Regions from separate parts of the Erwinia sp. Eh17-17 genome, predicted to be linked through region 2. Evidence: predicted binding sites of a transcription regulator. Region 2 holds the regulator's gene; each other region holds the start of a gene.
The links. The regulator Fur, encoded in region 2, represses iron uptake genes when iron is present. The targets are predictions, from matches to a motif close to ATAATAATGAGAACNACTATCAA.

Region 1 (5,723 bases), on a different contig from region 2:
AGCATGGTCAGAGATAAACCCTTCACGCCGCCAGCGCACGCTGAGCAGATCCGGCGAATGCTTGATGATATCGCGCAGCGCATGGATCACGGTGTCATTGGTGTTAGCGCAGATCTGCAACAGCAGATCGCCGTGGCACAGGCTGGCATCCAGCGAATCGTTAGGGAAGCGCGTCATGCGCTGCAGCCTGAGCGGTTTTAAGGCTGCCAGACCAAAACGCTCGTCAAACAGCGAGGAGCCGACAGAGACGGTAATGGTCAGATTATCCGGGTAGATATCCTCCCCCAGGATCCCGGAGTCCATCGGCGGCAGCTGCGGATTGGTCACCAGCGGCGCTTTACCCCCGGTGGTGAGAAACGCAATACGGTCCGTCAACAGTTTAAACAGCCGCACCAGCCCGGCTTTGTCACTGGCCAGCACGTCAAAGGCCACCAGCATCATCGCCGCCTGCTGCGGGGTGGTGATCCCCGCCTGATGCGCACCGTAAAACGGCTGTCGCTCCTGGCGTGCGCCCGGTGACAGCGTGCCCGGTGACGAGGTTTTCTCGTCAACCGCCGCATGCGCCGGGCAACCGCCCGCTACCGCCAGGGCACCGCTGAGGATGCCCATACCCTTCAGTAAACGACGGCGTGACGTCAGCGTCACGTCATCAACAGGTTTTGCCATATCGGATTAATCCAGTCCCAGCGTACCGCGCAGCAGAGAAAGGTCTTCGGCCAGCGCCGTAATCGGACCTTTCAACGCGGTGCGGTCTGCATCGGTGAGTTTATCGTAAGACTCGAAGCCATCTTTAGTACGGTACTTCGCCAGAATGGTATCTACCTTTTTGAAGTTACCGTCCACTTTCGCCAGCAGCTGCGGATTGGCTTTCTGCACCAGCGGACGCAGCAGATTAACAATCTTCTGTGCGCCATCCACGTTAGCCTGGAAATCCCACAGGTCAGTGCGGCTGTAGCGGTCTTCTTCACCGGAAATCTTACTGGACGCGACTTCCTCAATCAGACCGGCAGCGCCGCCGACAACTTTGCCCGGAGGGAAAGCCAGCTCGCTGACGCGGGTCTGCAGATCCTGCACATTGCTGTACAGCTGGTCGGCAAATTTATCCAGCCCTTTGGTGGTGTGGTCGGCAAACAGCACTTTTTCCAGACGGTGGAAACCGGTGAAGTTCGGGTCTTCCGCTTTCTTCTCAAAATCATCTTCACGGGCATCGATGGCTCCGTCGAGGTCAGAGAACAGCTCGGCAATCGGTTCAATACGCTCGTAGTGCTGGCGGGTCGGCGCAAACAGCGCTTTTGCCTTCTCCAGGTCGCCCGCTTTCACCGCGTCGGTAAACGCCTTGGTACCGGTCACCAGCTGTTCCACTTCTTTCGTGACATACAGTTTATAATCGGCAATCGGGCCTACCAGCTGCAGCACGTCCGGCTTGCCGTCGCTCACCTTGCTACCGCTGGCTTTGACGATCAGCTTGCCTTTCGGGTTGCTCAGCAGGCCACAGGTAATATCGTATTCCCCGGCTTCGAGGTTAGCGGTCAGTTTCTGGGTAAAGGACGGCGCGATGTTTTCACGCTCTTCCACCACCATGACCCCTTTCAGGATCTCCCACTCCAGCGCTTTCTGGCTGTTATTCTTGATAACAAACTGGGTCTTGCCGGCATCGACCGTCAGGGTCATCGGTTCACACTGTTTGTCGGTGACGCTGACCTTAACCTGCGGGATATCGGCAGCCAGGGCAGCGCCGGAAGAAGCCAGAGCCGCCAGCAGGGCAGCATTCAGTGCCTGACGGCGAAAATGAGTGGTCATAGAGTGATCCCAGTCTAAGTGTTGTAAGCGGCAGGTCGGCGACCTGCCCGGTCAGATTCAGCGCGTGGTGCGCGCAGTCGGTGTAACGGTGCGTGCAGGCATAACAAACAGCAGCAGCGCGGGTAGCAGATAGATAAACCAGACGGCCACTTCGCTGACGCTCGGCGCTTCCTGGTAGCCCAGCAGGCCTTCCAGCAGGGTGCCAAAGACGCTGTGCGTGGTCAGGGTGTTGCTGAAGTCAAACGCCACATCCTGGAAATGATTCCACAGACCGGCTTCATGGAAGGCGCGGATCGCGCCCGCCGCCAGCCCGGCCGCGACAAAAATAATAAACAGGCTGGTCCACTTGAAGAAGCTGGCCAGATTGAGGCGCACGCCGCCCCAGTAAATCAGCATACCGATGACCACCGCCGTGCCCAGGCCGAGCATCGCCCCCAGCGGCGGCGCATAGCCGACATCCTGCTGAAACGCAGCCAGCAGGAAGAACACCGACTCAAGGCCTTCGCGTGCCACGGCGAGAAAGACCATCAGCACCAGCGCCCAACCGCTGTTACTGCCCTTCTGTAACGCGCTGTCGACCGCGTCTTCCAGCTGCGCCTTCACGTTACGTGACACTTTGCGCATCCAGAATACCATCCAGGTGAGAACCACCACGGCGACCACGGCCACCAGGCCTTCAAACAGCTCCTGCTGTTTTTGCGGGAATTCACCGGTGGTTTCATTGATAAACCAGCCCAGCCCCAGACACAGGGCAGCGGCAATAAACACGCCAGCCCACATGGCACCAAACCACTGGCTGCGCTGGGTTCGTTTTAAGTAACTGGCGATCAGGCTGACAATCAGCGCCGCTTCGAGCCCTTCGCGCAGCATAATCAGAAACGGGACAAACATGCCTGGCACCTCAAGTGTGAAATCCGGTCAGTATCGGTAAAGATAAGTAAAATAAGAACGATATCGATTATCATTATCGGCCAGGGAAATACAAGACGGGGCCGCAATATATTCGTGTTTTGCGCGCGGGGAAAATTTAAGCAAATGTAACGGCAGGGGCGGGCTGAAAGGAAAATATGGGCCAGACAGCGCTGGCCCATCGGGTTTAGTCTGCCTGGTACTCCGCTTCAGCGGCATCGAAACGCTGCTGTGCAGCGGCAGATGGCGCTTTACCAACGTGGCTGAACACCACAATGGCGATGCTGGCAAAGATAAAGCCAGGGATAATCTCGTAAAGATCCAGCCAGCCCCACTGTTTCCAGACCAGCACGGTGACGGCACCGACGATCATACCGGCCAGCGCGCCGTTACGCGTCATACGTTTCCACACCAGGGAGAGCAGCACGACCGGACCAAACGCCGCACCGAAACCAGCCCAGGCATAGCTCACCAGGCCCAGCACGCGGTTGTCCGGATCAGCGGCCAGCGCAATGGCAATCACCGCCACCAGCAGCACCATCAGGCGCCCTACCCATACCAGTTCACGCTGGCTGGCACCTTTACGCAGGAAGTTCTTGTAGAGATCTTCGGTCAGCGCGCTGGAGCACACCAGCAGCTGACAGCTCAGCGTTGACATAACGGCCGCCAGAATGGCAGACAGCAGCACACCGGCAATCCACGGGTTAAACAGAATCCGTGCCAGCTCAATAAAGATGCGCTCGCCGTTCTGCGAGACTTCGCCCGCCTGTTCAGGATGGTTCTGGAAGTAGGCAATCCCAAAGAAGCCGACGGCAACGGCACCCGCCAGGCACAGGATCATCCAGATCATACCGATGCGACGCGCGGTACGAATGGAGCGGTGAGAGTCCGCCGCCATAAAGCGTGCGAGGATGTGTGGCTGACCGAAGTAACCCAGACCCCAGCCCAGCAGAGAGACAATGGCCACGAAGTTGAGGTTCTTCAGCATATCGACGTTCTCAATGCTTTTCGCCTGGATGACCGCCATCGCATCGTCAAGGCCACCGACGGCGAGGATCACCATCACCGGCGTCAGGATCAGCGCGAAAATCATCAGCGTCGCCTGCACCGTATCAGTCCAGCTTACCGCAAGGAAGCCGCCGACAAAGGTGTAAACGATGGTCGCTGCCGCACCGGCCCACAGGGCGGTTTCGTAGCTCATACCGAAGGTGCTTTCGAACAGGCGGGCGCCGGCCACCACGCCGGAAGCGCAGTAGATGGTAAAGAACACCAGGATCACCAGTGCGGAGATCACCCGCAGCAGTTTACTACTGTCTTCGAAGCGGCTGGAGAAGTAGTCCGGCAGCGTCAGCGCATTATCGTGATGCTCGGTCTGCACGCGCAGACGGCCTGCCACTATTTTCCAGTTAAGGTAAGCGCCCAGCGTCAGACCGATGGCGATCCAGCTTTTGGAAATACCGGACAGGAAGATGGCACCGGGCAGGCCCATCAGCAGCCAGCCGCTCATATCCGACGCCCCCGCAGAGAGTGCCGTAACAAAGCTGCCCAGACTACGGCCACCGAGAATATAGTCGTCAAAGTTTTTCGTTGAACGGTAAGCGATGAAACCAATCAACACCATGCCGAGTATATAAATACAAAATGTCACCATCATTGGCGTACTTACAGTCATTCAGGTTCTCCACTTATTATTAGTTTTCCACAGCGAGAAGCTGTATATGCGTGGCTTGCCGGAACGAAGCAAACTCTCGCACGGGTGTGGCATCCAGCCGGGGGGCGGTATCCTGCCGTAAACGGCTGTGTGGCACAAACGATTTAACACAGCTTGCACATTCATTTCACCAGGTTGTTACCACTAAATTCCAGCAGGTTGCACTGCATCACATTTAACCGGGTTGCACCCGGACAGCAACCGCAAGAAAACCAGGGTTTATCAGGTTTCTTTAAACCTGGAGAGGTTCTTGCAGCAATATCCATGCCGCTTTTCGGGTGTTAACCAAAAGCCAGTTTTAAAGATTGAGGTCAGGCTCACATTTAACGAGGTTGCACAAAGTTGCAACATCAGTGATATTGCATCGTAAGATTTATTCCCCACTGATTCAGGAGCTGTAAGGCATGGGCACAACTACCATGGGCGTGAAACTGGACGACGCAACGCGCGACCGGATTAAACAGGCCGCGCTACAGATTGACCGCACGCCGCACTGGCTGATTAAGCAGGCGATCTTCAATTATCTGCAACAGATTGAGCAAGGCGCGCCCCTGGCGGAAATCCCGACCAGCACCGCGACGGTGGAGAGCGTTGAACGCCCGCAGGAAGAGGCTCACCAGCCGTTCCTCGACTTTGCCGAGCAGATCCTGCCGCAGTCGGTGGCCCGTGCGGCCATCACCTCGGCGTGGCGTCGGCCAGAGACCGAAGCCGTACCGATGCTGCTGGAGCAGGCCCGCCTGCCGCAGCCGCTGGCCGAATCCACCCACCGCCTGGCATACCAGCTGGCTGACAAGCTGCGGCACCAGAAAGGAGCAGGAGGACGCGCCGGTATGGTGCAAAGCCTGCTGCAGGAGTTCTCCCTGTCGTCTCAGGAAGGCGTGGCGCTGATGTGCCTGGCTGAAGCCCTGCTGCGTATTCCCGACAAGCCCACCCGTGATGCGCTGATCCGCGATAAGATCAGCAACGGCAACTGGCACTCGCACCTGGGCCGCAGCCCGTCGATGTTCGTTAACGCGGCCACCTGGGGCCTGCTGTTTACCGGGCGTCTGGTCGCCACCCACAACGAAGCTAATCTGTCGCGCTCGCTTAACCGCATTATCGGTAAGAGCGGCGAACCGCTGATCCGTAAAGGCGTCGATATGGCGATGCGTCTGATGGGGGAGCAGTTTGTCACCGGGGAAACCATCGCCGAAGCGCTGGCCAATGCCCGCAAGCTGGAAGAGAACGGGTTCCGCTACTCCTACGATATGCTGGGCGAAGCGGCGCTGACGGCGCAGGATGCCAAAGCCTACCTGCTTTCCTA
Region 2 (5,723 bases):
ATTACGGTGATCCCTGAAGTGGATATGCCGGCACATGCCAGAGCCGCTGTGATCTCCATGGAAGCACGTCATCAGCGGTTGATAAAAGAGGGCAAGGTCAGTGAAGCCAATGAATACCGGCTTATCGACCCGACGGATAACTCGAATACGACGTCCGTTCAGCTTTACGATCGCACCAGCTATCTCAATCCCTGCCTGGACTCTTCGCTGCACTTTGTTGATAAAGTGATAAGCGAAATTCAGGCCATGCATCAGCAGGCCGGGCAGCCGCTGACACGCTGGCATTTTGGCGGCGATGAGGCAAAAAATATCCACTTTGGTCCCGGCTACAGCGATATTCTTCCCGGTCGTGCGGAAAAAGGAAAAGGGCTGCTTGATTTGAGCCGTGAAGATAAGCCGTGGGCAAAATCACAAGTCTGTCAGAAGATGATAAAAGCGGGCAAGGTCGCTGACTTCGCCCACCTTCCCAGCTATTTTGCGCTGAAGGTCAGCCATCTGGCTAAGTCTCACGGTATTGACCGTATGCAGGCATGGCAGGATGGCCTGAAAGATGCCCGCGATGCAGGGGAGTTCGCGACAAAGCAAGTAGCCGTTAACTTCTGGGATACGCTTTACTGGGGAGGGTACGACAGCGCCAGCGACTGGGCGAATAAAGGCTACCAGGTGATCATCTCTAACCCTGACTATGTCTATATGGATTTCCCCTATGAGGTTAACCCGCAGGAGCGGGGTTATTACTGGGGAACGCGCTTCAACGATGAACGTAAGATATTCAGCTTTGCACCAGATAACCTGCCGCAAAATGCTGAAACCTCGGTCGATCGCGACGGAAATACCTTCAGTGCCAGGTCTGATAAAGCCTGGGCAGGCGCTTACGGCCTGTCTGCCCAGCTGTGGAGTGAGACGGTACGTAGCGATGCTGATGTCGACTATATGATGTTCCCGCACGTGCTGCCCGTAGCTGAACGTGCGTGGCACCAGGCGTCATGGGAGCAGGATTACCAGGCGGGCAAAGAGTATATCGGTGGTAAAACTGAGTTCGTCGATCGCCAGGCTCTGCGCCAGGACTGGCAGCGTTTTGCTAATATTGTCGGGCAGCGAGAACTGGCAAAACTGGATCGGCGCGGGATTGATTACCGTGTGCCACAGCCGGGTGCACATATCATCGGAGGGAAACTGCAGGCAAACATTGCGTTACCGGGCCTGACCATTCAGTACAGCACGGATGCTGGAAAACGCTGGCAGCGTTACGATGATGACCATCAGCCAGAGGTCGCGGTGGGTGAGGTGCTGATACGGGCAGTCAGTGCCGACGGGCTGCGTTACAGCCGTGAAGAGCGGTTATAGCAGGCATAAAAAAACCGGTGGCTGAGCCACCGGTTTTTACACTGAACCTGGCAGATTATTTATCGTGCAGCGTCTCATCTTCACGACAGTCGCCCAGAGAACAGTGACCATAAAGATACAGACTATGGTTACTCAGTTTGATACCGTGACGCGTAGCGATCTCACGCTGACGCTCCTCAATATATTCGTCTCTGAATTCAATGACTTTACCGCAGTCCAGGCAGATCAGATGATCGTGGTGGTGCTGCTGGGTCAGTTCGAAAACGGATTTACCGCCTTCGAAGTTGTGGCGGGTAACGATCCCCGCGTCATCAAACTGGTTCAGCACGCGGTAAACCGTGGCCAGACCAATTTCTTCGCCCATATCAATCAGGCGTTTGTACAAGTCTTCCGCACTGACGTGATGGCCCTCTGGCTCCTGAAGCACTTCCAGAATTTTCAGTCGGGGAAGCGTGACTTTCAGGCCGGCCTTCTTTAATGCGGTGTTATTGTCAGTCATGCGGATATTGTCCTGTTACTTTGCTAGTCACTTAGTGGCTGAAAAGCCCTGAACATCGGTCGGCGCTAAGAACGAGTGCGTTTCAGTATAGAACTGATACTGCGAAATGAAAACCAAAAGGGATGCCTGAAACCGCAAGGGATGTAAGGATAAGTGTCATTACATCCAGGGAAGCGCGCGCCCGAATTATGTCAGGTTAACATTTCGATCTGCCTCATCTCATCGCCCTTTGGGCGACTCACGTCCTTCAAAAAGGGGCAGGCGCTGAGAAAGCGGGTAACCGATGGGGTTATTGTACAGTTTTGCAGGTGAAAGTTACAAACATGTATCTATTACTTCTATAGGAAAAACCACTTTCTTGATGTGAGATACCTCCCACATCAAGTGGTTGTGGTTATGCTTCGATGATGTCTTGCAGCTGAAGCTCATCAAAAATCTGTTTTACCCACCGATCAACACGCTCGTTGGTGAGTTCAGGCTGGCGATCTTCGTCAATGGCCAGGCCTAAGAAGTGGTTGTCATCAGCCATGCCTTTAGAGGCTTCGAAATGATAGCCCTCACTTGGCCAGTGACCAACGATCACCGCACCGTTCGGCTCGATGATGTCGCGAATAGTGCCCATTGCGTCGCAGAAATACTCGGAATAGTCTTCCTGATCGCCACAGCCAAACAGCGCCACCAGTTTACCGTTGAAGTCGATCTCTTCCAGCGTCGGGAAGAAGTCATCCCAGTCGCACTGGGCCTCACCGTAGTACCAGGTGGGGATGCCGAGCAGCAGAATATCAAAGGCTTCAAGGTCTTCTTTGCTGCTTTTAGCAATATCACGAACTTCTGCAACATCTTTCCCCAGTTGCTTCTGGATCATTTTTGCAATGTTTTCGGTATTACCTGTATCGCTACCAAAGAAAATGCCGACGAGTGCCATGAGTTTAATAACCTCTTGAATCTTAATGATATGGAGACTGCTGATTTTTCGCAGATAGCGTTAATGATAACAGACCGCTGTGAGCGGATAAACGAGTAATACTGCTGGTTTTGTCGCTGAGTGCTAAGGCCCGGATACGCTCAGGGCTGATGGCGCTGCAACTGTTCCAGCAGCATCTCTTCAATCAGCTCGCTGCGGCTCATATTACGCTCGAAAGCCAGCTGGTTCAGGACATCTACCGCCTCGCTGTTCATTTTCAGCTCAACGCGTTTCAGGCCGCGCACTTTATCACGCTTAAGCTGATTGCGTTTATTGATACGCAGCTGCTCATCACGCGTTAGCGGATTGGTCTTGGGTCGCCCCGGGCGCCGTTCATCTGCGAACAGATCGATCGTCGTGCGGTCCGTGTTCTCTTTTGCCATAGGAATCGTCGTACTGAAAGGCTGGATTACTGATGAATAGGGCCGTTGTGCCGTCTGAATAATCAGCAGCGGCAAAATTTTAGCGCGCCATCATACCCCAGCGAAAGTGGTGACGACAATCATTTATCCCCTTCATTCTTCAAGCTGTTGGTGCGCTGGCGACGGCCATTCACCCCAGCCACATCATTATCTGTGCCCCTGGGGACTCATGGCCTTGCCGCCTGCCGGAAACGCGAATGATTTTGGGGATAACAATCAGAGGAGATTATTGTTTTTACAGCGCAAAAAAACGGCGAATTGCACGTAATACCGCATCAGGCTTCTCAGCATGCACCCAGTGTCCGGCACCGGCTATCACATGCGCGCGTGCCTGCGGGAACTGTGCCAGCAGTGCATCGCGGTATTCATCTGCCAGATAGGGGGAGCGTTCCCCGCGAATGAACAGTGCCGGATGTGGCCAGGCGGGAAGAGGTTGCCAGCTGATAAGGGTGTCATAACAGGCCAGCAATACCGGGACGTTGAAACGCCATTCCCCGTCATGAAACGATTTGAGCAAAAACTGGATCACACCTTCTTCGTCAATCGTTTGACGCATCAGTGCTGTAGCCTCGCTGCGCGTGGCGATCCCCGCCTCTGTCACGGCATTTAATGCGCTAAAAATAGTGTCGTGGTGGCGGGTGGTGTAGGCCACCGGTGCAATATCAATCACGACAATTTCAGCCACCCGATCGGGGGCCAGGGCAGTCAGCGCCATGGCGATTTTACCCCCCATCGAATGGCCGATAACACTGAAACGATCGACCTGCAGTGCGTCAAGCGTATCCAGCACATCCTGTGCCATCAGCGCATAATCCATCTCTGGGGCACGCGAAGATAAACCATGATTGCGCACATCAAGTTGAATCAGTCGGCGATCGTCTTTTAAACCTCTGGCCAAAACGCCCAGGTTGTCCAGGCTGCCAAACAGGCCGTGGATCAGAACCAGCGGTAGCCCGTCAGTAGCGGATTGTTCAGATTGCAGGCGGAAATTCAAATTCATTGCGAAAGTTCTTACAGTTGACAGGAAGGCTTAGGGTATCATGGATCCCACAATTTCTGCCGCTGGTGCGAATAACGAATATGATCTTTTTGCGGCATATTCCTACTTTTGCCCTGAAAAGGGTAAGGCGCTACACCCCGGCTGGATTTAACTTTATAATCCTGATGTTAGAACTGGGCAGGTTAATCACCGTGAGCATGACGAAAGTGTTCGTCTTTCTGCCACCCGGTTCTGATACAAGCACTAACCGTACTGGATAAAGATGAAAACGATAGAAGTCGACGAAGAGCTATACCGTTATATTGCCAGCCACACTCAGCATATTGGTGAAAGTGCATCAGATATTTTGCGCCGCATGCTGAAATTCACTGCCGGCCAGACTGTTTCTGCAGCGGCCAGTGCTTCCGCTGTTGCGACAGACAAAGCCTCAGCGGCTCAGGCTGTTAGCGCTGAATCCCGACCGCAGGATCGTGTCCGTGCGGTGCGTGAACTGCTGCTTTCGGACGAGTATGCGGAGCAGAAGCGTGCAGTAAATCGTTTTATGCTGATTCTATCGACTTTATACAGTCTGGACGCCAAAACGTTTGGCGCAGCGACTGAGTCTCTGCAGGGGCGTACCCGCGTTTACTTCGCGGGTAACCAGCAAACGTTAGTTGAGAATGGCACCCATACTAAGCCGCAGCACGTTCCTGGCACGCCGTATTGGGTGATCACCAACACAAATACTGACCGCAAACGCAGCATGGTGGAACACATCATGCTGTCGATGCAGTTCCCGGTGGAACTGACAGAGAAAGTTTGCGGTACCCTCTAACTGAAGCGTCAGGGAGAAGCGCCAATGGCCAATCACCCCCGTGCCGGGCAACCCGCCCAGCAGAGCGATTTGATTAACGTTGCACAATTAACATCTCAATATTATGTCCTGCAGCCTGAGCTGGGTAATGCAGAGCATGCGGTGAAATTTGGCACTTCCGGCCATCGCGGCAGCGCGGGTCGTCACAGCTTCAATGAGACACACATTCTGGCCATCGCGCAGGCGATTGCAGAAGAGCGTAAAAAGAACGGTGTGACCGGCCCTTGCTACGTGGGTAAAGATACCCACGCGCTGTCAGAACCGGCCATCATTTCGGTACTGGAAGTGCTGGCCGCTAACGGTGTTGATGTGATCGTTCAGCAGGATAACGGCTATACGCCAACGCCTGCGATCTCTCATTCGATCCTCGAATACAACAAAGCGGGTGGCGCGCAGGCAGATGGCATCGTGATCACGCCTTCGCACAACCCACCGGAAGACGGCGGGATTAAATACAATCCGCCCAACGGTGGTCCTGCCGATACTAACGTCACTAAAGTGGTGGAAGATCGTGCCAATGCGCTGATCAAAGAGGGTCTGAAGGAAGTGAAACGCATCACGCTGGATGAGGCATGGGCCAGCGGTCACTTAACCGAACAGGATCTGATCCAGCCTTATATCGAAGGTCTGGCGCTGAT
Region 3 (5,723 bases), 470 kb from region 2:
GCGCGCGCATGTTATCCGTATTCTCACTCGGGATGCTGGCTGTCGGCGTCCCGATTCAGATCCAGGCCATGACGGGTTCCACCCTGCAGGTGGGCGTGGCGGTGATGCTGGACGGAGTCGGTATGTTTATCGGGCTGATGCTCGGCGGTATCCTCGCCGACCGCCTTGATCGCCGTAAACTGATCCTGTTTGCCCGTGGCACCTGCGGTATTGGCTTTGCCGCTCTGAGCCTGAACGCGTTTCTTCCTGCGCCGTCGCTGTGGGCGCTGTACGTTCTGGCGGCCTGGGATGGCTTCTTCGGTGCCCTGGGAATGACCGCACTGATGGCGGTGATCCCGCTGCTGGTCGGGCGGGAGAATCTCGGCGCGGCGGGTGCGCTGAGTATGGTCACCGTGCGTCTGGGGGCGATCCTCTCCCCGGCGATTGGCGGGGTGATTATTGTCGCCGGTGGGGTGGAGTGGGCCTTTGCCGTGGCCGCCGTCGGCACGCTGGCAACGCTGATCCCGCTGGTGCGCCTGCCGACCATGAAGCCGGACGTGCAGGAGCCGGAACACCCGCTGCGCGCGCTGGCCAGCGGCGTACGGTTTGTCTGCCAGCAAAAGGTGGTGGGGTCGGTGGTGCTGCTGGGTATGCTGGTGAGCATCGTCGGCGCAGTGCGTATCCTGTTCCCGGCGCTGGCCGTCAGCTATCATGCGAACGCTTCCGCCATCGGCCTGATGTACTCGGCGGTGCCGCTGGGAGCGATGATCGGTGCCTTTACCAGCGGCTGGGTGCCGCGTCACGATCGGCCGGGGGTGCTGGTGCTGGTCAGCGCCACCTGTGCGTTCCTCGCCATTGCCTCGCTGGGGCTGTACAGCCACTTTATCCCTGCCCTGCTCGCTCTTGTGGTGTATGGCTACTGCAATGCCATTGCCTCGCTGCTGCAATATATGCTGATTCAGCATCACACGCCTGATGCACTGCTGGGGCGCGTCAACAGTCTGGGTACCGCCCAGGACGTCACCGGAGATTCTATCGGCGCGCTGGGCCTTGGGGTGCTGGGTAAGCTGTTCGCGCCTGTCGTGAGCGTGTTGTCGTTTGGTGCCGCAGCCGCCGGGGTGGCGGTGGTGCTGGCCAGTCTGGTCGGCACGCTGCGCCGGGCCACGCTGACACCGGAGCCACCTGTCCCGGCAGAAGAGTCAGCGCCGGTAACACATTCGTAAACGGCGTCGCATACCAGGGGTTAAGCGGAATAAGGCCAGCCCCTGATAGACAGAGCGTTAGCGCGGCTTAAAATGCTGTTCGATACTGTCCAGCATATTGCTGGCACTGTAATAATCAAGACGGAAGGTATCCGGCCCCATCGCATAAACCTGCCCGTCCTTGACCGCAGCCAGATGTTCCAGGAACGGGTTCGTACGCACCCGGCCCACCGTGGCATCGTCTGCGGCAAACAGCAGCATACTTTTTCCGGTCAGGCCTGCGGCCATATTCTCGCCTGAAAGCTGAATAATATCGTTACGCTTGCCCATGCTGGTGCCGCCGTGTACTTCAGCAGGGGGCATCGCCAGCGTAAAGCCCAGCTCCGTCAGCAGCTTGCCCTGAGCTGAAGCCTGACTCCACAGGTTTACCCCGCGACCGTCTTCATAATAAACCAGCGCCGAGACAGGCTGCGGCGGCAGCGCAATCGCCTGCTTCACCGCCTGCACCCGCTGTTCAAAACGGTCAGTGACCTCACGGGCATCTTTCTCATGCCCGGTGATCTGCCCCAGCTGCACCGCCAGCTGCTGCCAGCTTTTATCGCCGTAGTCGATCACCAGCGTCGGGGCAATCGCCGAAAGCTGATCGTACAGCTTCAGCGCCGAGTCGCCCCCGGTGGCAGATATCACAATCAGGTCAGGTGCCGCAGCGGCAATCGCCTCGGCGTTTGGCTCAGAAATATATAAGGGCTGCAGCCCGACCTTTTTTGCCTCGGCGCTCCACTGCTTAAAAAATCCCCGATCGTCAGAGACGATGCTGTTACGGCTGGTCGCTCCGGAACCCACCAGCGGGGCATGAATCGCCAGCAGGGTGCCGGTGATGGTAACGCTGGTAGAGACAATACGCTCAGGAGGCTGTTGCAGCGTCAGCGGTCCTTTGGGGGTTTGCAGCGTGCGCGGCCAGCCCTGCTGCGCCTGGGTGTCGCCAGGGGCCGCCGCAGCATGTGGCGACGCTGCCGGAGGGGAGTCCGGCTCTGCTGCTGAGTGCTGTGTTGAGCAACTGCGGACCGACACGACGAAGACAAGCGCGGCGGCAACCAGCACCGCGCACAGCACCGGGAAGGAGAATCGTTTTTTCATCCTGGACATTCCGTTGAAAATGAGTCTTATTATCATACATTTAATAGCGAACAATTTAAACGGCTTATCGCGGGACAAGTCTGGCGGGAAACAGGACAGGTAAAGAAAAAGGCCGGGTCAACCCGGCCTGAAGAGAGGATTACACTTTCATCCAGCGCCTTTCAGCGGCCGAGATGGCGATTGCCTCCAGCACTTTCGATACCTGTAACCCTTCTGCAAAGTCTGGCCACATGCGATCATCTGCGGCAATGCCGTTGATCAGGTCGCGCACTTCCACCGTTTTCTGATCGTTAAAGCCGATGCCATGCCCGGCAGAGATGCAAAATGCCGCATAGTCCGGGTGTGCCGGACCGGTCAGAATGGTTTTGAAGCCCTGACGCCCCGCCGGATCGTCATGGAGGTACAGCTCCAGCTCCGCCATGCGCTCCTGGGTATAGCGAAGGCTGCCTTTGGTGCCCGTCACCACATAGGTCAGGCCCATTTTGCTGCCGCAGGCAATGCGTGAGGTTTCAATCACGCCGTGGGCACCGTTAGCAAAGCGCAGCAGCGCGCTGGCCTGGTCTTCATTTTCCACATCGCGCAGCTGCGAGAGGTTTTTCGGGTCCGGGCGCTGCTTTATCACCGTCATCATATCGCCGCTGACTTCGTCAATGTTGCCCACCAGATAGTGCGCCATATTCACGATATGCGCCGCCAGATCGCCCAGTGCCCCCAGGCCTGCCAGCGCTTTCTGGCAGTGCCAGTCCAGCGGCGTATGCGGATTCGCCAGATAGTCTTCATTGTGCGTGCCGTAAAAATGCACCACCTCGCCGATTTCCCCCCGTTCAATAATCTGTCTGGCCAGCTGGCTGGTCGGGTTCTTCATATAGTTAAAGCCCACCAGCGTTTTCACACCGGCTTTTTCCGCAGCGCGCACCATTTCTTCGGCGTCAGCCACATCCAGCGCCAGCGGCTTTTCGGAATAAACATGCTTACCGTGACGAATCGCTTCCAGCGCCATCTCTTTATGCAGGAAGTTAGGCGCACAGATATCAACCACATCGATATTTTCATCCGCCACCAGTTCGCGCCAGTCTCCGGTTGAACGGTTAAAACCGAGCGTCGCCGCCTGAGCGCTGGCCAGCTCCGGATTGACCTCCGCCAGCATCTCGCGCACCAGTTCCCCTTTCAGGTTAAACACCGTGGGGGCCTGCGCGTAAGCAATTGCATGGCAGCGACCGATATAACCGGTTCCGATCAGTCCGATTCTGACTTTTTTCATGGTGGGTCCTCAGGCGTGGGGGAGTAAAATGAAACAAAAATTCAACATACATGGAATGTATATACCGAAAGTTCTGCCATCAATGTCAGAATGAAATAAACGTGATCACACTGACGAAAAAGAGTGCAACGCCGCTGCAAGCCCCGCCCGTTCCTGCAAAGCAGTACGCAAAAGCATCATTATCATCGGGAAAATTCCCCTGACCGGGGTGATGTGCTGCTTTATTCAGCAGTTAAACCAAAAGCGTGAAATCAGGCTTTGACATCCCCTGCTGCGCTGGATATCATGCGCCCCGTTCCAACAATTCCTCTGTAGTTCAGTCGGTAGAACGGCGGACTGTTAATCCGTATGTCACTGGTTCGAGTCCAGTCAGAGGAGCCATATTTGAAAAGCCCGCTCAGGGATACCTGAGCGGGCTTTTTGCTTTTGCGTTGCTGGTTAATATTTTAATCTGACAGGCTTGGTTTTATCCCTTAAACCATACTGAATCTCTGCGGCCCTTCCCCCTCTGCCATCTGTTCTTCCATTGCTTTCTATTGAACGATAACTCGCGTGCGCTGGCGTTTTAATATTCTGGGTTAGGTCAGACACCTGAAATGAACGGTGGGGTTGCTTTTGAAGCTTATGACAAGCCGGACTGCGGTAAAAACGATCGGATTTCCGGCAGCTCAATGAGGGTCAAGGCTATTTTTTACACTTATAAATCTGTCAGTAAAGTTAAACAGTTTAATTAAATCCCTTAGGGCAAAAGATTAAAGTCGGCCAGCGATAGCGGCATGATTTTTTAAAATATATTTCCACCATCTGATATATCGTAAGGCTGCCTGTTGACGGATTAACGAAAATGCTAAACTCTGCGTTGGGGTTTACACCCGCCAACAATACGGATGCCCATGGGCATTGCTGACGTTAGATACAGACACTCTCCGGATATGGCAGGGCACCATCGTGATTGAGACAGACTTTACCTTATGCAGTCTACCCATGCTTTACTCGCGCAACAAAAACAGGACGTACCAGGAGCGGATAACCCGCTCTCTGACAGCACTGCTGACGTTCATGAAGGCTAACGATCTGTTCGCAAAAGATCCTTTCAATAGCGACGGAAGCCTGAATAGAGACTTTGTGTTAAAACAGTCTGAAGTCACCGCAGAGGGCGTTGAAATGTTCAGAAAAGTCGTCCCCGGCTGGTTTAATTATTTAGACAAAGGGGGAACCGTGGATAACCTGACCCGACTTGAAAAAGGCCTGGAAAAAATCAGAAATCCCGTCTGAATGCGGTCGGTGGCGGCCCCATGACGGCTTCAGGCACGGCCATCCTGCTGACGTAAAGAACAGCTTATTCTTCAGGGGCGTGACAAAACTGCCCGTTTTGTCCCCCCACCGCCTTTATCCCCCTTCCTCTATATGAACCCTGTCACAAAACAGCAATGAAAGTTTTGGCCTGCGACGAAACGGGTTTCTCAGCCAATCCCTGTTAATGGCCTGTTACAGCTTGCCGGGCATGATTGTTAAAATTCATTGATGCGCCAGACGCATCAGTTGATGATTTTATTGCGCTTATTTACTTTATTTTTCTGATCCAGTCTGCAGCAACAGGCGCGGTAATAGCGTCAACGACAAACTGGAGATAACAATGCATTCCTCTCACGCCCTGATGACCACCCGGGCAAGAATTAGCGCAATATTGCGCGTGACTTCTGGCAATTTTCTAGAGCAATTCGATTTTTTCCTGTTCGGATTTTATGCCACCTATATTGCCCATACCTTCTTTCCGGCCAGCAGTGAATTTGCCTCATTAATGATGACCTTCGCGGTCTTTGGGGCAGGCTTCCTGATGCGTCCTGTCGGCGCCATCGTGCTGGGCGCCTACATCGATAAAGTCGGCAGACGTAAAGGGCTGATTGTTACCCTGTCGATCATGGCCGCAGGAACCTTCCTGATTGTCCTGATTCCTTCCTATCAGACCATTGGGCTCTGGGCTCCGCTGCTGGTGCTGGCGGGGCGTCTGTTGCAGGGCTTTTCAGCGGGTGCCGAACTTGGGGGCGTATCCGTTTACCTCGCTGAAATTGCCACGCCGGGCCGTAAAGGCTTTTATACCAGCTGGCAATCCGGCAGCCAGCAGGTGGCGATTATGGTGGCAG
Region 4 (5,723 bases), on a different contig from region 2:
TCACGGCAAGGGCAAAGAGGGGCAGAATCTCTACCCGGCGATGCCATATAACGCCTACGTCAAGGTCAGCGATGAGGATATGCACGACCTGTGGATGTACATGCGCTCGGTGAAGCCGGTACATCATCAGGTTACGGAAACCAACCTGCCATTCCCGTATAACATCCGTCTGGCGATGATGGGCTGGAACCTGCTGTTCTTCGAGAACGCGCCATTTGCAGCGGACAGCAGTCAGTCAGCGCAGTGGAACCGCGGTGCCTATCTGGTTCAGGGGCTGGAACACTGTGCCGCCTGCCATACGCCCAAAAATATCATCGGTGGCGATACCGGTGACTATTTGCAGGGCAGTAATCTGGGCGAGTGGTACGCTCCGGAGATCACCAGTAACCGCTACACCGGTATTGGCGACTGGAGTGAGGATCAGGTCGTACAATATCTGAAACTGGGCAGTAACCACGTAGCGGTCGCCTCCGGGCCGATGGCCGAAGCGGTGACCAACTCGACCCAGCATCTCAGCGATGACGATCTGAAAGCGATTGCGGTATATATCAAATCGCAGCCGGGGTCTGACCGTCAGAAACCAGCCGCGCTGGCCGCTGACAGTGAGCAGATGCGCACGGGGGCGAACGTCTACTCCGCTAACTGCACCGCCTGCCACAACAGCGACGGTAAGGGCATTCCACAGCTGGCGGCGAGCCTGGCCAACAATCCGGCCATCATGGCCCCGGACGCGTCCTCGCTGATCACCACCGTGTTGCAGGGTGGGCGCGGGGCCGTGACACACGGTAACCCGACCAGCGGGGCGATGCCGCCGTTTGCCTGGAAGCTTTCTGACCAGCAGGTGGCCGCCACCATGACCTACATCCGCAACAGCTGGGGCAATGCCGCACCGGCCGTGACAGAGCAGGAAGTGGCTGAGAAACGTCAGTTGTTGAAACAACCCGCGCAGATGCCGGCACAGTAATCCGCACGGCCTACAACGGACGGGGTATGCTCTGCCCCGTCCGTTCCCTCACCGGGGTCCGACCTGTCCGGCCCGTCTCTTTTATCTTTTTGTTTTCCCTGCCCGATAATATTTATTTACACCTTAACTCTTAATAATTATAGTTCTCATTTGCTTTACCATTACAGGCGAAAATCGCCTGATTGTCGTATCAGTGGACCTCACCGCAACGTCATGGATAAGTCAGAGTACATATACCGCCTAAGGATAACCGGTAGATATTTTTGTGCCCGGTGCCGGTATTGACTCAACATCAGCAACTTATTCCAGGAATGACCGTGCCAATCTCTCGCCCTGAAGTCAGTCATAAAAATGATTCTTTATCCTGCTCCGCCGCCGGTATTTTCACGCCATCGATTGCCGCACTGCTGGTGATGGCTGCGTTACAGCCCGCTTTCGCCGCCGATGGCAAAACCACCGACACGCTGACCGTGGAAGCGAATGCGGATACCGCAGCAGCGCAGGCCACCACTGACTACAGCGTTCCGGTCACCCGTGCAGGCACCAAAATGCCGCTGACGCTGCGCGATATCCCGCAGTCTGCCACGATTGTGACTAAGCAGCGTATTCAGGATCAAAAACTACAAAGCATCGGCGAGGTGTTAAGCAACACCACGGGTGTCTCCGCATCTAATATCGATTCAGACCGCTCCAACTACTATTCACGCGGTTTTATGATTAACAACTACCTGTTTGACGGCATCCCGACCGTTGTCGACAACCAGTGGGATTTAGGCGATACCGCCGGAGATACGGAGATTTATGACCGTATTGAAGTGATCCGCGGTGCCAACAGTCTGAGTACCGGTTCCGGTAATCCGTCAGCGTCTGTGAATATGGTGCGCAAACACGCTGACAGCAAAGTGCTGACCGGCAATTTCTCGGCGGAGACCGGCAGCTGGGACAAACAGCGCTATACGGGTGATATCAGCACCCCGCTTAATGAATCAGGCACTGTCCGTGGCCGGGCTATCGGCGGCTATCAGGATAACGACAAGTGGATCGATCGCTACAGTGCGCGTAAAAAATTCCTCACTCTGGTGCTGGATGCGGACCTGACGGACTCCACCACGCTGTCGTTCGGCTGGGACTATCAGCAGAGCCATACCAACGACCCGACCTGGGGCGGATTACCCACCTTCTACTCCGACGGCAGCCGTACCCGTTACGATCGTGAAAACAACACCGCAGCAGACTGGACTTACAGCGATAAAGAGTCGAATAAAGTCTTCGCCACCCTGACGCAGAAATTTGATAACGGCTGGCAGGCGCAGGTGAACGGTTCACATGCGAAAACCACCTTCGACACCCGGCTGATGAGCTCATACCTCTACCCGGATAAAGCCACCGGGGCGGGCATTGCGCCTTTCGACGGCTGGAATAAAGGTTCACGTAAAGTGGACGCCGTTGACATCTACGCCAACGGCCCCTTTGAGCTGCTGGGCCGCACTCATGAACTGATGGCAGGCGGTAGCTATAGCAAACAGGAGAGCCTGTTCTTTAACTCGTTCTCTGATATTTCTTCTGCCGACGTCAACGGCTTCAACAACTGGGACGGCAACATCGACCAGGGAGACTGGAGCGCGTGGAAGGTGGAGAAAGACGATACCATTCGTCAGAAGTCAGCCTATACCGCCGCCCGTTTCTCACTGGCTGATCCGCTGTCGCTGTTGGTGGGGGCGCGCTATACCGACTGGAGAGGCAACGGCACCAGCGGTAACAAAACCAGCAGCAAAATTGCACCCTATGCCGGTCTGACTTATGACATCAACGACACGTATTCGGTTTACACCAGCTATACCTCGATTTTCCAGCCGCAGACATTCCGCAGTGCGGATGCAAAATACATCGGCGCGGTAACGGGGAAAAGCTATGAAACGGGCCTGAAGGGGGACTGGAATAACAGCCGTCTGACCGCCACCCTGTCGCTGTTTCGCACCGAACAGAACAACCTGGGCAACAATACTTACGGCACCATCGGCACCTCAACGGAATACGCGTATGAATCGATTGATGCCGTCAGCCGTGGCGTAGAGTTTGAAGTAAACGGAGCGCTGACCGATAATTGGCAGATGACCTTCGGCGCCTCACGCTATATTGCTGAACAGCGTAACGGCACCGCCGTGATGCCGGAAATTCCGCGTACCACCGCCAAGCTGTTTACCCGCTATCGTCTGCCGATGCTGCCGGACCTGACCGTCGGCGGTGGCGTGAACTGGCAGAACAAAACCTGGGCGAACGTTGATGGTGCTCCGGCGGATTACATCGACCAGTCACCGGTAACCCTGGTGAATCTGTTCAGCCGCTATCAGGTAACGAAGCAGCTTTCGGTTCAGGCAAATATTAACAACCTGTTCGATAAAGAGTATTACGACTACCTCGGCACCTATGTGGTTTACGGTGCGCCGCGTAACGTCTCGGTTTCGGCCAACTACTCGTTTTAATAAGATGATTGAACCGATGCCAGCAGCGTCAGGCTGCTGGCACAGTCCTGATTAAAAATATTTGATAACCATAACGGTAGAACCGCTGAAAGGGCCCGCTTTTGTCGCCATGTCGGTGTTAATCGTACTGCGGATATGCACCAGGTTATCGCCGCCAAGGCTGTTAATCCAGCCATCAGTGCTTTCAACCACATCCATTTTGGACATCATCCCGTTAGATAAATCGATATTATCATCGATAAACTCCAGCCTCATTTTCATGGCGCTGGAACACCTGAAGTGAAAAGCCACGCTCTTTTGATGAAGGCCAGATGACATATTCAGGGTTGCAAAATCAATCTTCAGATCAGACTGGTCGGTATCGCACCACTGTTCCCCAGGCGGTAGCTCATAGCAGGTACTTAAGGGCATCTGTACAGAAGCCCACGCCTGAAGTTGCTGCCCTGCCCCCACGCCGATGCAGGCGTTCAGGTTATCATAAGTAATATAAGAAGACGGTAGCATCCCCTTCTCATAAACCTCCCGGGCATAATCGCCAATCGTCCCGCCTGGACTGCCTACAATGATGGTCTTAAAGGGCACAACCGTCTTTGGTTCATTATAAATATGGCCGATGTCACGACTCACACGTATCACGGTACCCACGCGCGTAGGGGGTATAATCGGAACTTCGCTATCTGGCCCCACTTCGCGCAGCCCCCACCTGACCCCGTGTATCGTGGAGACCCATGGGAAGCCTGGAGAAATTGTTATTGAATCAAACCCGATCATTACGGGATAAAGCCCGGCCCGACAGGTTGATGCTGTGAGTAATAACAGCCAGCAAAAAACGGCTGATTTTAGTTTCATCATATTTTTACCTGAACCCAAAGATCATTACTCATACTCAATGGTAAAATTGGCAACGGCGGAAAATGACCCTTCGTTGATATTTTGTTGAGAAACCGCGCCGAATCCAGCGTCGATATACATTTTCAGAGTCAACATATAATGACCATTGAGGGATTGACTTTCAGTGCCCGATAACGTCGTTTTAATTATATTTTCATCAAGCTGATAAAAATAAAAAACAGATGAATGAGTAAAGATAGCATTTAAAAATAGTTTTAAATAGCTTTAAAAAAGACAAAAAAAATCATGTTACTGGAATAAATTACACATACCCGTACTCAATTACCATGTAAAAACATATTTTCTCCAGCAACATCAGGCACACAGAAAATTAATGCAACGACCGATTATCGTCATTAAAAATATTTGATAACCAGAATGGTAGAACCGCTGAAAGGGCCCGCTTTTGTCGCCGTGTCGGTGTTAATTGTGCTGCGGATATGCACCAGATTATCGCCAGCACTGCCGTTAATCCAGCCATCACCGCTTTCTACCACATCCATTTTAGACGTCATACCGTTAGATAAATCGAAATTATTATCGATAAATTCCAGCCTCATTTTCATGGCGCCGGTACACCTGAAATGAAAAGCCTCGCTCTTTTGGTGAAGGCCAGATGACATATTCAGGGTTGCAAAATCAATCTTCAGATCAGACTGGTCGGTATCGCACCACTGTTCCCCAGGTGGTAGCTCATAGCAGGTACCTGTGGGCATCTGTACCGTTGCCCACAGGCTGTGATGCATCCCGGCCCCCACGCCTAAACAGGGCATCATGTTATTAAAAGTAAGATTTTTCGGTAGCATGCCCTTCGCATACATTTCCCGGGCATAGTCGCCAACCGACCTCCCAGGTTTGTCTACAGCGATCTTAGAATAGGCCATAGTAATAATTTGATCCGAAGTAGGGTCGCCGCCTTTACGAAAACTACGAGTCACTACACCTACATACGTTGGGGCTATAATCGGAGTTTCGCTATTTGGCCCCACTTCGCGCAACCCCCACGTGACGCCCATTAGCGAGGAAACATATGGAAAAACGCCAGTACTGGGTGTTAGTATTGAGTTAAATCCAACCACTACGGGATAAAGCCCGGCCCGACAGGTTGATGCTGTGAGTAATAACATCCCGTAAAAAATGATCCGCTTTAGTTTCATCATATTCTCATACCTGTTAAACCCAGAAATAATTATTCATATTCAATAGTAAAATTGGCGACGGCGGAAAACGAACCTTCTTTGATATTTCGTTGAGAAATCGCGCCGGGTTCAGCTTCGACATAGGCTTTGAGAGTGACAACATTATTACCATTGCTGATATTTTTAAGCACTGTGGTCTGTCTCAGGGGTAAGGCAGCCCCCTGCGCATCCTGCAAACCGATAGCA

Region 1: efeU (iron uptake transporter permease EfeU) is a predicted target of Fur. The motif match lies at 2,743-2,765, and genes of this name have one in related genera.
Region 3: fepB (Fe2+-enterobactin ABC transporter substrate-binding protein) is a predicted target of Fur. The motif match lies at 2,332-2,354, and genes of this name have one in related genera.
Region 4: fhuE (ferric-rhodotorulic acid/ferric-coprogen receptor FhuE) is a predicted target of Fur. The motif match lies at 1,098-1,120, and genes of this name have one in related genera.

What each region holds. Positions count from the first base shown of each region.
Region 1 is NZ_JBDFQT010000001.1:514,264-519,986, reverse strand. It holds gene efeB (iron uptake transporter deferrochelatase/peroxidase subunit) at 1-666, opposite strand, end outside; gene efeO (iron uptake system protein EfeO) at 673-1,800, opposite strand; gene efeU (iron uptake transporter permease EfeU) at 1,858-2,691, opposite strand; gene putP (sodium/proline symporter PutP) at 2,897-4,381, opposite strand; gene putA (trifunctional transcriptional regulator/proline dehydrogenase/L-glutamate gamma-semialdehyde dehydrogenase) at 4,825-5,723, shown strand, end outside.
Region 2 is NZ_JBDFQT010000002.1:585,365-591,087, reverse strand. It holds gene ABEH87_RS08150 (beta-N-acetylhexosaminidase) at 1-1,347, shown strand, start outside; gene fur (ferric iron uptake transcriptional regulator) at 1,403-1,846, opposite strand; gene fldA (flavodoxin FldA) at 2,241-2,771, opposite strand; gene ybfE (LexA regulated protein) at 2,912-3,193, opposite strand; gene ybfF (esterase) at 3,468-4,232, opposite strand; gene seqA (replication initiation negative regulator SeqA) at 4,495-5,046, shown strand; gene pgm (phosphoglucomutase (alpha-D-glucose-1,6-bisphosphate-dependent)) at 5,071-5,723, shown strand, end outside.
Region 3 is NZ_JBDFQT010000002.1:114,578-120,300, forward strand. It holds gene entS (enterobactin transporter EntS) at 1-1,202, shown strand, start outside; gene fepB (Fe2+-enterobactin ABC transporter substrate-binding protein) at 1,260-2,318, opposite strand; gene ABEH87_RS05905 (Gfo/Idh/MocA family oxidoreductase) at 2,458-3,579, opposite strand; tRNA gene ABEH87_RS05910 (tRNA-Asn) at 3,885-3,960, shown strand; gene ABEH87_RS05915 (hypothetical protein) at 4,528-4,854, shown strand; gene ABEH87_RS05920 (MFS transporter) at 5,216-5,723, shown strand, end outside.
Region 4 is NZ_JBDFQT010000004.1:150,493-156,215, forward strand. It holds gene ABEH87_RS13155 (c-type cytochrome) at 1-964, shown strand, start outside; gene fhuE (ferric-rhodotorulic acid/ferric-coprogen receptor FhuE) at 1,276-3,447, shown strand; gene ABEH87_RS13165 (hypothetical protein) at 3,499-4,299, opposite strand; gene ABEH87_RS13170 (hypothetical protein) at 4,695-5,498, opposite strand; gene ABEH87_RS13175 (fimbrial protein) at 5,528-5,723, opposite strand, start outside.